Linked DNA regions of Paraflavitalea devenefica. The protein of the gene in region 1 interacts with the protein of each later gene in a pairwise test. Links are inferred from orthologs where the notes say so. Each region holds a gene or a part of one and is shown on either strand. Other genes may lie near its edges.

What was found. The genes of interacting proteins can lie anywhere in the genome.
Region 2: the proteins of HB364_RS22795 (region 1) and HB364_RS18970 interact in binary tests that used the Escherichia coli proteins (3 or more experiments, as listed by UniProt). The link is inferred for Paraflavitalea devenefica from one-to-one orthologs.

The regions. Positions count from the first base shown.
Region 1 is NZ_JAARML010000004.1:266,283-272,484, forward strand. Bases 1,842-4,758 are described here. They hold HB364_RS22795 (ABC-F family ATP-binding cassette domain-containing protein), read left to right. Parts: upstream 1,842-2,241; coding sequence 2,242-4,275; downstream 4,276-4,758. Other genes in these bases: HB364_RS22790 (DUF3347 domain-containing protein), read right to left, coding at 1,842-2,114; HB364_RS22800 (BON domain-containing protein), read left to right, coding at 4,455-4,758. In the rest of the region: HB364_RS22785 (TonB-dependent receptor), read right to left, coding at 1-1,444; more of HB364_RS22790, read right to left, coding at 1,521-1,841; more of HB364_RS22800, read left to right, coding at 4,759-4,964; HB364_RS22805 (LysM peptidoglycan-binding domain-containing protein), read left to right, coding at 4,981-5,358; HB364_RS22810 (patatin-like phospholipase family protein), read left to right, coding at 5,579-6,202. UniProt on the Escherichia coli protein: Genetic data indicate it may be involved in ribosome assembly or function.
Region 2 is NZ_JAARML010000003.1:128,902-133,903, forward strand. The notes cover bases 13-3,327. They hold HB364_RS18970 (2-oxoglutarate dehydrogenase E1 component), read left to right. Parts: upstream 13-376; coding sequence 377-3,127; downstream 3,128-3,327. Other genes in these bases: rpsT (30S ribosomal protein S20), read right to left, coding at 13-114; odhB (2-oxoglutarate dehydrogenase complex dihydrolipoyllysine-residue succinyltransferase), read left to right, coding at 3,215-3,327. Also shown: more of rpsT, read right to left, coding at 1-12; more of odhB, read left to right, coding at 3,328-4,462; HB364_RS18980 (response regulator transcription factor), read right to left, coding at 4,559-5,002. UniProt on the Escherichia coli protein: E1 component of the 2-oxoglutarate dehydrogenase (OGDH) complex which catalyzes the decarboxylation of 2-oxoglutarate, the first step in the conversion of 2-oxoglutarate to succinyl-CoA and CO(2).

The DNA of each region.
Region 1 (6,202 bases):
CCAGCTTATTACCATCTGCATCCCGCTGAAAAATCTTGTACGGACCTACCTGTGTGAACCCGGTATAACGTAATCCCATATGCACTTTTATTTTTTCACTCAGCTCCCAGTCGTCCTGGATATAGATGCCCGACTCCAGCGCATATTTCTTACTCTCATTGTTGGGTTCAAAAACTGTAGAACCCTGGTTGCCACTCAATATATTGGGGGTAAACCGGTGATAGGTGTACAAGCCACCGAAACGCAGCTTGTGGCGCGGAGCCGGATAGAAATCTATGTCTACCTTTCCATTCAGGTCGCGGATGCCGGAAGAGAGCTTGATAGAAAAATCATTTTGCGCAGCACCGAAAGAAAACGCATAGTCATTGTATACAAGGGTGGTATTGGCAAAGAGTTTCCGGTTGAAGACATGGTTCCAGCGCAGCGTGGCCGTAGAATTGCCCCAGGGAATTCTTGCATTGAAGGAGCGCCGGGAATTGCGGAAGTCAAATACGTCCCTACCAAAGTAACCGCTGAGGTATAGCCGGTCTTTTTCAGAGAACTTATAGTTCACCTTCATGTTCACATCATAGAAGTAATAACCGGAGCCATAAAAGGCATTGCTCTTGCCAATGAATGGTTTTATCAGCAGGTCAATATAGGTTCTCCGGGCAGAGATGATGAAAGAGGCTTTGTCTTTTTTGATAGGTCCCTGTATAGACAAGCGGGAAGCAATAGCCCCTATCCCTCCTTCCACTTCCAATTTTTTCATGTTGCCTTCCTTCATGGCAATGTCGAGCACAGAAGATAAACGGCCGCCATATTGGGCAGGCATCCCGCCTTTGATGAGTGATATGTTTTTGATGGCATCGGCATTGAAGATGGAGAAGAAGCCAAAGAGGTGACCGGTATTGTACACAATGGCATCATCCAGCAGGATGAGGTTCTGATCGGGTCCACCGCCGCGTACATAGAGACCGGTATTACCTTCCCCGGCATTGCGTACGCCGGGCATAAGTTGTAATGTTTTGAGCAGGTCTACCTCCCCCAGCAATACCGGCACTGCCTTCACCTGGTTCATAGACAGGTCTATTTTTCCCATCTGCGCATTTTGCACGTTGCCATCGCGGCGGCGGGAAGATACCACGACTGATTCCAGCATTCCCTGTTGCAGCAAGGGGAAGTTGAAAGCAATATTCCTGTTGAGCGTAAGGGCCATCTGCACTGGCTGGTAGCCGGCAAAGGACACGAAGATGTTATAGTCGCCTTCCGGCAAGGTAATGGAATAGAAACCGTATTGGTTGCTGGTGATGCTTTTGCCCTGACCGTTCACCGCAATGGTAGCGCCGATGAGCGATTCGCCGGACAGGGAATCTTTTACATAACCGCTTAATGTGTATTTGGACTGCGCAAAAGCAGGAATGGTGATAAGGCAGATGAGTATGACTACAGCGCAATGCCGCATATATTTTCCAGCTATTAAGGTGAGCCGCCCTCCTGCGCTGCATTGCAGAACGGCAGGGCGACCCACCTTATAGCATTTATTTTTTCGCGTAATTCAGCGAGTCTTCTGTGCTGCCGCAATGCAGCATTTCATTCCCAAAATAAGGATTCATGATAATAGTATCATTACTCATCCAGTAAGCGCCCTTATCATTGAAAGCCATGGGACAATATTGCCAGTATACTTTTTCCCCATTGTATTTCACGGTACGGGTAAGGCTCCAGACGGCATCGGCGATCATTTCAAATTGTTTGCGTTTGTCGTCCAGGGTCTTGCTGTCTGCCAGCACTTTAGCGGTAGTGCTGAGGTTAGCGGTATAACTTTTAGCGGTTTCTTTGATCATGCCGGAGGTGTCGCCCTGGATCTCGCTCACTTTCAGGCTGTCGGAAGCCAGGATGAGCTGGTGGGCAGCAGCGGTAGCTTTGGCGGTATCACTGGCCACGAGTGCGTCTTTTACAGCATAATACGCCTGTAATAATTGGGCATATGACTGGTTAAAAGTCCCGGTATTCTCCGCAATGGATAAGGCTTTTTGCTTTTCACGGGGTTTCTCCTCTTTGCCACCCAATAGTTTCCAGGCAATTAGCCCCACTACAGCCAGCAACAGGATGCCAATGATCAGTTTCTTCATTGATGAAAAAGTTTTGCCAAAGTTAACAGATTTGGGGAAAGAATGTATGGTCTAAAGCCTGAGTTATGAGTGGTAAATTACCTGATAATTTGTAACTTGCGGGGTTTCTGAACCTATAAATTATTATATGCTGGCAGGATTTACGAATATGACGTTTGAGTTTGGGGCACGTGCCATTGTGGAAGATGCAACCTGGCATATTCAACCCAATGAAAGAATAGGCCTGATCGGGTACAATGGTACCGGTAAATCGACCCTGTTGAAGCTCCTGGTGGGCGAATACCTCCCTTCTGCAGGCACCGTAGAACGGAGCCGCGGCACTTCCATCGGGTACCTGCACCAGGACCTGCTGAGCTTTGATACGAACGATTCCATCCTGGAAGTAGCGCTGGGCGCCTTTGAACGCGTGCGGCAACTGGAAGTGGAGATCGAGGAAGTGGGTAAGGAACTGGAAAAGACCGGCGATGAAGACCTGCTGCACAAGTATACCGACCTGCTGCACGAGATGGAAACACTCGGCGGCTATAATATCCACCACAAAACAGAGGAAATATTGCAGGGCCTGGGCTTTGCCAATGCCGACCTGCAACGTCCCTATAAAGAGTTCAGCGGTGGCTGGCGTATGCGGGTACTGCTGGCCAAGATGATCCTGCAGGCGCCCGACCTGCTGCTGCTTGATGAGCCTACGAACCACCTTGACCTGCCCTCTATTGAATGGCTGGAAAAGTACCTGGTGCACTACCAGGGATCGGTGGTGATCATCAGCCACGATAAGTATTTCCTGAACCGGATGGTGACGAAGATCATTGAACTGTACCAACGCCGCCTGCATATTTATAACGGCAATTATTCTTTCTATGAAACAGAGAAGGAACAAAGGCTGGAACTGATGCAGCGGGCGTATGAGAACCAGCAGGATTATATCCGCCAGCAGGAAAGGTTTATTGAACGCTTTAAGGCCAAAGCCTCCAAAGCAGCGGCGGCGCAAAGCGCCATGAAGCGGCTGGACAAGCTGGACAGGCTGGAAGATATTGGCATCGAACGGCCCAGCCTGCGCATCAATTTCCAGGTAGATAAAACACCTGGCAAGGTATTGTGTGAGTTAAAACACATCGGCAAAAGTTTTGGCACGAATAAGATTATCGAGCATACCGGCGCAGAGATTAACCGGGGCGATAAGATTGCCCTGATCGGGGCCAATGGTAAAGGTAAATCCACCGTATTGCGCATTATTGCCGGCGTGGAATCTTTTACCGGCGACCGCCGCTGGGGTCATAATGTGGATGAAAGTTTTTATGCCCAGCACCAGTTGGAAGCCCTCAATGTAAATAACACGATCCTGGATGAGATGAAGGAGGCGGGCAGCCAGAAAACAGAACTGGAATTGCGCACGATCCTGGGTTGCTTCCTGTTTAGCGGCGATGATGCCGATAAGAAGATCAAGGTGCTGAGCGGTGGAGAAAAAGCACGGGTAGCACTGGCCAAAACGATTATCAGCAAAGCCAATTTCCTGATGCTCGATGAGCCTACGAACCACCTGGATATGCATACGGTAGACCTGCTGATCGAGGCCCTGAATAAGTATGAAGGCAGCCTGATACTGGTGAGCCACGACCGTTATTTTATTTCCAAAGTAGCTAATAAGATCTGGGAGATCGATAATTACCAGATCAAGGATTTTGATGGTGGTTATGAAGAATGGGTGGAATGGAAAGAGCGTATGAAGAAGAAGAAGGAGGAAGAAGCCAGAATTCAGCATTCAGAATCCAGAATGCAGAAGGCTGGCACCGGAAATCAGAAGTCGGAAGTCAGAAATCCGAAGTCTGAAGAGAAGCCGAATACGCAGCCATCATCCGACGTCAGACCTCAGACTTCAGCGCCAGTTCAGCCACCTGCCAAACAGGAGCCAATTAATAAAGAGGCTAAGAAGGAGCTGCAAAAAAAACAACGCCTTTTTAAAGAACTCGAAGAAAAAATAACTACCTTAACAACAAGAAAAAGCGAACTGGAAACATTATTGGCTTCTCCCGATGTGTTTTCAGACAAAAACAAGTTCCTCTCTGCAGAACGCGAGTATAAAAGCGTTACTGAAAATCTTAAAGAAGCCTCTGATCAGTACGAAAAAGTATTTGAAAGCATCATTGACCTGGAATCCCAATAACCCGGACTGAGCGTCTGTACAGTATTTATTCCCCGTTAACACTTTGCCGTGGATGCCTTGTTGTGTCCGCGCCATGAGATCCCCCCATGTTCCTGCGTGATCCCCTGCAGATGGGTGATTACACCGTAGCTGATTGGCTGCGCGTAGCATGTTATTGTTCACTAAAATCAGATAAAATAATGAAAACAATTCAAACGAAGCTTGCGTTGCTCTCCCTGGTGATGGCCGTAAGCAGCCTGGTATTGTATTCCTGTAAAGGCAAGGTGAAAGACAGTGATATACAGCAGGCCATTGCCGCCAAAGCCCAAACGATGACCGGCCTGGAAAAGGTAACGACTTCCGTGAAGGATGGTGTGGTTACGCTCAGCGGGGAGACTACTGATGAAACAGCCAAGGTAGCTTATGAATCGGCCATCAAAACGGTCCCGGGCGTAGAAAAAGTGAGCAATAATATTGTGGTAGTGGCTCCTCCCCCGGCGCCGGAACCTGTGGTGATCTCCCCCGACGAAACACTTAAAGCGGCCGTGAATGATGCCATCAAAGCCTATAGCGGCGTGAAAGCGGAGGTAAAGGATGGCGTGGTAACCCTTACCGGCGAAATCAGGAAAGCCGAGCTCACCGTGCTGATGCCTACACTGCATGCATTGAAGCCCAAGAAGATCGAGAATAAACTAACCGTTAAAAAATAAATGGAGGAACCAAACCATGGCACTGCAAGATAAATACAAAGAGCTGGTGGATGCTGCCAAAGCATCCGGTATTACAAACCTGCAGGTACGTGAGCAGGACAATGTGCTGTATATTGATGGCGAAGCACCTTCCTTCACGGTGAAAGATCAGCTATGGGCTATTTATGATAAGATAGATCCTGACTACCGCGCTGCCGATGTGGTGATGAATATAACTGTAGCCGCTTCTGCTGCACCGGAAGAATATGAAGTGGTGAAAGGAGATAACCTCACTAAAATAGGTAAAAAGTATGGGATTGGCTGGAAGGAGATCTATGAAGCCAATAAGGACCAGATCAAGAACCCTGACCTGATACAGGTGGGCTGGAAGCTGAAGATACCAAAGAAGGCATAGACTTCGCACTCGCTCGCCTCCGGCGAGTGAGGCTATTGGCAAGCCTCTGGCTTGCTACAACAAGCCAGAGGCTTGTAAATACCCGTCACCAGCGGGACGCTGGCGACTGAAAGCCAGACAGTATTTTAACTTTTCTTTCAAACAAAGCTGTTCCATTTAAACGGAACGGCTTTTATTTTGTTAATTGTAGCTGTAACTTACACTTCAACCTAATGCCGCCATGAAGTACAGTTTTGTGGGTATTCTTGTTTTGTTCACCCTGTTCTCCGGCGCACAGCCTACCCCTGCTGCCCGCCCCAGGATTGGCGTTACCCTCAGTGGCGGCGGCGCCAAAGGTCTGGCCCATATTGGTATCCTCAAAGCGATCGACTCTGCCGGCCTCCGGGTGGATTATGTTACCGGCACCAGCATGGGCAGCATTATCGGAAGTCTGTACGCAGTGGGCTATTCTGCTGATTCCATTGAAAGGATTGCCCGTACGATCGACTGGGACCTGCTGCTCAGCAATCAATCCTCCCTGCGCAGCATTTTCATGGAAGAGAAAGATGAGTATGCGAAGTATGTGATCGAGCTTCCCTGGGTTAACCACCGGTTCCGCTTACCCGGCGGCGTATTGCAGGGGCAGGAATTATGGCTGAAGTTTTCCGAACTGTTTTTCCCGGTATATAATGAAAAAGATTTCTCCAAATTCAGCATCCCCTTCCGGTGTATCGGCACGGATGTAGGTACCGGCGAAGCCGTAGTGATGAAGGAAGGAGAGATCATCAGCGCTGTTCGTTCCAGTATGGCCATCCCCTCCGTATTTACGGCTGTGGATTTTAATGGCCGCAAGCTGATTGACGGA
Region 2 (5,002 bases), on another replicon or contig:
CAACGCTTTCAGGTCACGGATGGCATTACGGGTAGTTTTTCCGTAATACTTGTTTCTTTCCCTGCGTTTGGTAGCCTGACGCACATCTTTTTTGGTAGCCTTATGATTTGCCATGTTCTTTCGAAAAATTTAGGACGGCAAAGGTAACGCCCAACAGGGAATAATCAAAAAAAAAGGGGGTTATTTTCTAAAACGCATCCAAATGGTACAAAATCAATAGGTAGCAGTTAAAACCCCGTGGAGAACAAGTGTATGCTATTCCTTGTTATCTAAATGCAATAAAATAGCCCCATAGGCTGTTAATCAGGGAATCTGTGGTTATATTTGTACCCCGATTTTAAATACCTATATTCTTTTAGCATTCAATGGCTTCTTCATGAAGGATTTTTCGTACATCACCAGTTCATCTCCGGCTTTTATTGAGAGTCTCTACCAGGATTTTGTGAAAGACCCCAATAGTGTGGATCCGGAGCTCAAGAAATTTTTCGAAGGATTTGACTTTGCTGTCGGTGAAGGCAGGAACGGCGCCAATGGTATGGCTGTTGCCGAAGCTACAGGCGTTGCCGGCGGTATTGACTGGAAGAAAGAGGTAGGCGCTTATCGCCTTATCCTCGGCTACCGCAATAAGGGTCACCTGATCGCTAAAACCAACCCCATCCGTCCCCGTAAAGACAGGGGCGCTAACCTGGACCTCGCCTTCTTCGGTTTTACAGAAGAAGACCTTGATAAAACATTCCATGCCGGCAATATGATCGGCCTGGGTACTACCACCCTCCGTAATATCCTCACCCACCTGCAAAACTGCTATGCAGCCCACGTGGGCATCGAGTTTAAGTATATCAGTGACCAGAAAAAGGTAGATTGGCTTACCGGTGAGATGGAGCGCAATTTCAATAAGCCTTTTGCGGTGGAAAAGAAAAAGCGGATCCTTGAAAAGCTGAACCAGGGGGTATTGTTTGAAAAGTTCCTTCATACGAAGTATATCGGCCAGAAGCGTTTCTCCCTGGAAGGTGGTGAAACGACGATTGCCGCACTGGACGCCATTATCAATATTGCTGCCGACCATCATGTACAGGAAGTAGTGATCGGTATGGCCCACCGTGGCCGCCTGAATGTGCTGGCGAATATTATGGGTAAGACGTATGAGCAGATCTTCAGTGAGTTTGAAGGTACCGCCAAGCTGGACCAGACAATGGGCAGCGGCGACGTGAAGTATCACATGGGTTATGGCAGTGAGGTGCAGACGCCTGCTAATAAAACGGTTCACCTGAAGCTGATGCCCAACCCTTCGCACCTGGAAGCGGTAGACCCGGTGGTAGTTGGTTTTGCCCGCGCAAAAGCGGATGTATTGTACGAAAGTGATTTTGATAAGATATTACCCATCCTCATTCATGGCGACGCTTCTGTAGCCGGACAAGGTATAGTGTATGAAGTGGCGCAGATGAGCGACCTGGAAGGTTATTACACCGGTGGCACGATCCACTTTGTGATCAATAACCAGATCGGCTTCACCACCGATTTTGAAGATGCCCGCAGCGCTGACTACTGTACATCCCTGGCTGCCATGATCCAGGCTCCGGTGATGCACGTGAATGGCGATGATGCAGAGGCAGTGGTAAAATGCGTGGAGATAGCCACCCGCTATCGCCAGGAGTTTAATTCCGATGTATTTATTGATATGGTGTGTTACCGCCGTCATGGTCACAATGAAGGCGATGACCCCAAGTTTACCCAGCCACACCTGTATGCCTTGATTGAAAAGCATGCCAATCCCCGCGAAGAATATACTTCTTACCTGTTGGAAAACGGAGAAGCCGATGCCAAAGAGATGGCCAAGGAGATGGAGAAGAAGTTCTGGGCCGACCTGCAGGAACGCCTGGACGATGTAAAGCAGAATCCTTTGCCCTATCACTACCAACAGCCGGAGCTGGACTGGAAGACCCTGCGCAAAGCCAATGCAGATGATTTTGACCAGAGCCCTTTCACCGCTATTAGTGATGCTGATTTCAAGAAGGTATTTGAAGCCCTCATGAAATGGCCTGATGACTTCAAGCCATTGAAGAAGGTGGAAAAGATACTACAGGATAAAGTAAAGTTGTTTAATGAAGAAGGTAAAATAGACTGGGCTACCGGTGAGCTAATGGCCTACGGCAGCCTGCTGCTGGATGGCAAGGATGTGCGGATGAGCGGACAGGATGTGAAGCGCGGTACTTTCTCGCACCGCCATGCTGTGCTGCGTGATGAGAATACCGATAAGGCCTACAGCCGCCTCAGCAATATTCCCGATGCCAAAGGCAAGTTCAGGATCTATAATTCATTGCTCAGCGAATATGGCGTACTGGGATTTGAATATGGCTATGCCATGGCCAACCCCAATGCCCTGGTATTGTGGGAAGCGCAGTTTGGCGATTTCTGTAATGGCGCCCAAACGATGATTGACCAGTTCATTGCTGCCGGTGAGCAGAAATGGAACCGCATGAATGGTGTGGGCATGTTACTGCCACATGGTTATGAAGGACAGGGACCTGAGCACAGCAGTGCCCGTATGGAAAGGTTCCTGCAGATGTGTGCCGAGCTGAATATGGTAGCTACCAATATTACTACAGCCGCCAACTTCTTCCATGCCCTGCGCAGGCAACTGGCCTGGCCGTTCCGCAAGCCCTGGATCAATTTCTCGCCGAAGGCCAATCTTCGTCACCCCGGTACTTATTCACCACAGCAGGAGTTCCTGCAGGGTGGTTTCAAAGAAGTGATTGACGATGTTTTTGTGGGCGATGCCAACCAGGTGAAAAAGGTATTGTTCTGCAGTGGTAAAGTATATTTTGACCTGGCCGAACGTCAGCAAAAAGAGGACAGAAAAGATACGGCCATCATCCGTGTGGAACAACTGTATCCGCTGCCGCTGAAGCAACTGGAGGCATTGTATGCCAAGTACAGCAAGGCCACCTGGTTCTGGGTACAGGAAGAGCCGCTGAATATGGGCGCTGCGGCTTACCTGCAAATGAACCTGAAGACGATCAATTACGGTGTGATCAGCCGCCAGCCCAGCGCTGCCACGGCCACTGGTTATATGAAGGTGCATGCACAGGAGCAGAGTGAGATAATTGATACGGCGTTTTCTATTTAAAATGAAGTAATTTGCTTGTCGCTGAAATAAAAATGTAACAAAGCTGGTGTACCATAAACTATAAACCAGAAACAAGAAACAGATTTTATGATCGATATTAAAGTTCCGACAGTAGGTGAATCAATCAGCGAAGTGACTTTACTGAAATGGGTAAAGAATGATGGTGATTATGTAGAAAGGGATGAAGTGATAGCTGAGCTGGAAAGCGAAAAAGCAACTTTTGAAGTAAATGCCGAAAAAGCCGGCGTATTAAAGCGTGCCGCCCAGGAAGGAGATACCCTCAATATTGGCGATGTACTGGCTTCAATAGATGAAACAGCTCCCAAACCCGAAGGCGCTGCCGCTTCCAATGGCGCTCCTGCCCCTGCCAAGAAAGAAGAAACCAAGGCTGCTCCCGTAGCTGAAGCAAAACCTGCTTCTACTGCACCGGTAACAGCCGTTTCCAATGATATTAAGGCTACACCTGTAGCTGCAGCCATTATAGCTGACAAGAAAGTAGATCCCAAGTCTGTAACCCCCAGCGGTTACCAGGGCAAGATCGTAAAGGATGATGTGCTGGCTGCTTTGGCCAACCCCGGTAAGGTAACCGGTGGTAAAGCCCTCTTCAACAGGGACCAGCGCCGGGAGAAGATGAGCCAACTGCGTAAGACGATTTCCCGCAGGCTGGTAGAGTCCAAGAATACCACGGCCATGCTCACCACGTTTAACGAGGCTGACATGACCCGCATTATGGAGATCCGTAACAAGTACAAGGATAAATTTAAAGAGTCACACGGTGTGGGCCTGGGCTTTATGAGCTTCTTTGCCAAAGCCTGTTCCATCGCCTTACAGGATTGGCCGGCTGTGAATGCTTATATTGATGGCGACCAACTGGTGTATCATGATTACTGCGATATTTCCATCGCGGTGTCTACCCCCCGCGGCCTGACAGTACCTGTTATCCGCAACGTAGAAAGCCTCAGCATGGCCGATATAGAAAAGAAGGTCATTGAGCTGGCCGGCAAAGCCCGTGACAATAAGCTTTCCATGGAAGAGTTACAGGGCGGTACTTTCACCATCACCAATGGTGGCGTATTTGGCTCGCTGATGAGCACACCGATCATCAACCTGCCGCAGAGCGCTATCCTGGGCATGCACAAGATACAGGAACGCCCGATGGCTATTAACGGACAGGTAGTGGTGAGGCCCATGATGTACCTGGCGCTCAGCTATGACCACCGTATTATTGATGGCCGTGAGTCGGTGAGCTTCCTGGTAAGGGTGAAGGAGTTACTGGAAAATCCTGAACTGTTGTTGTTTGGTAAAGACCCGGTGAAGTCCTTGCTGGAATTATAATTTACCCGATAAGTCATTATATGCAAAGCGCCCCGTCACATGGTGGGGCGCTTTTCTTTTGGAGATATGCTGAGGGGTTGCGTAAATAAAGTAGTATTATACAATCCTTTCGCTCAGGGCTTTGGCGATGGCTTCCTTGCCACAGTTGACATGGAGCTTCTGGTAGATGTTTTTCAGGTGGGCGCGTACGGTGTCGAAAGCCAGTTTCATTTCCGATGCAATGAGTTTAATGCTGTATCCTTTGGACAGCCATTGCAGTACTTCTATTTCCCGGGGCGAGAGGTTGTATTTATTGGCTTCCGGCTTTGACTGGAAAGTGCTCAATACTTTTTTGGCGATGGTGGGCGACATGGGCGCGCCTCCTTCCAGTACTTCCTGTATAGCATCGAAGAGCCTGGCCGGTGGCGTCTTTTTCAGGAGGTAGCCATTGGCGCCGGCGCAGAGGCACTGGAAGAGCTTTTCATCATCTTCAAAAACGGTGTACATGATCACTGCCGTTTTGGGTTGCGCTTCCTTGATCAATTGTACGCCCCGGATGCC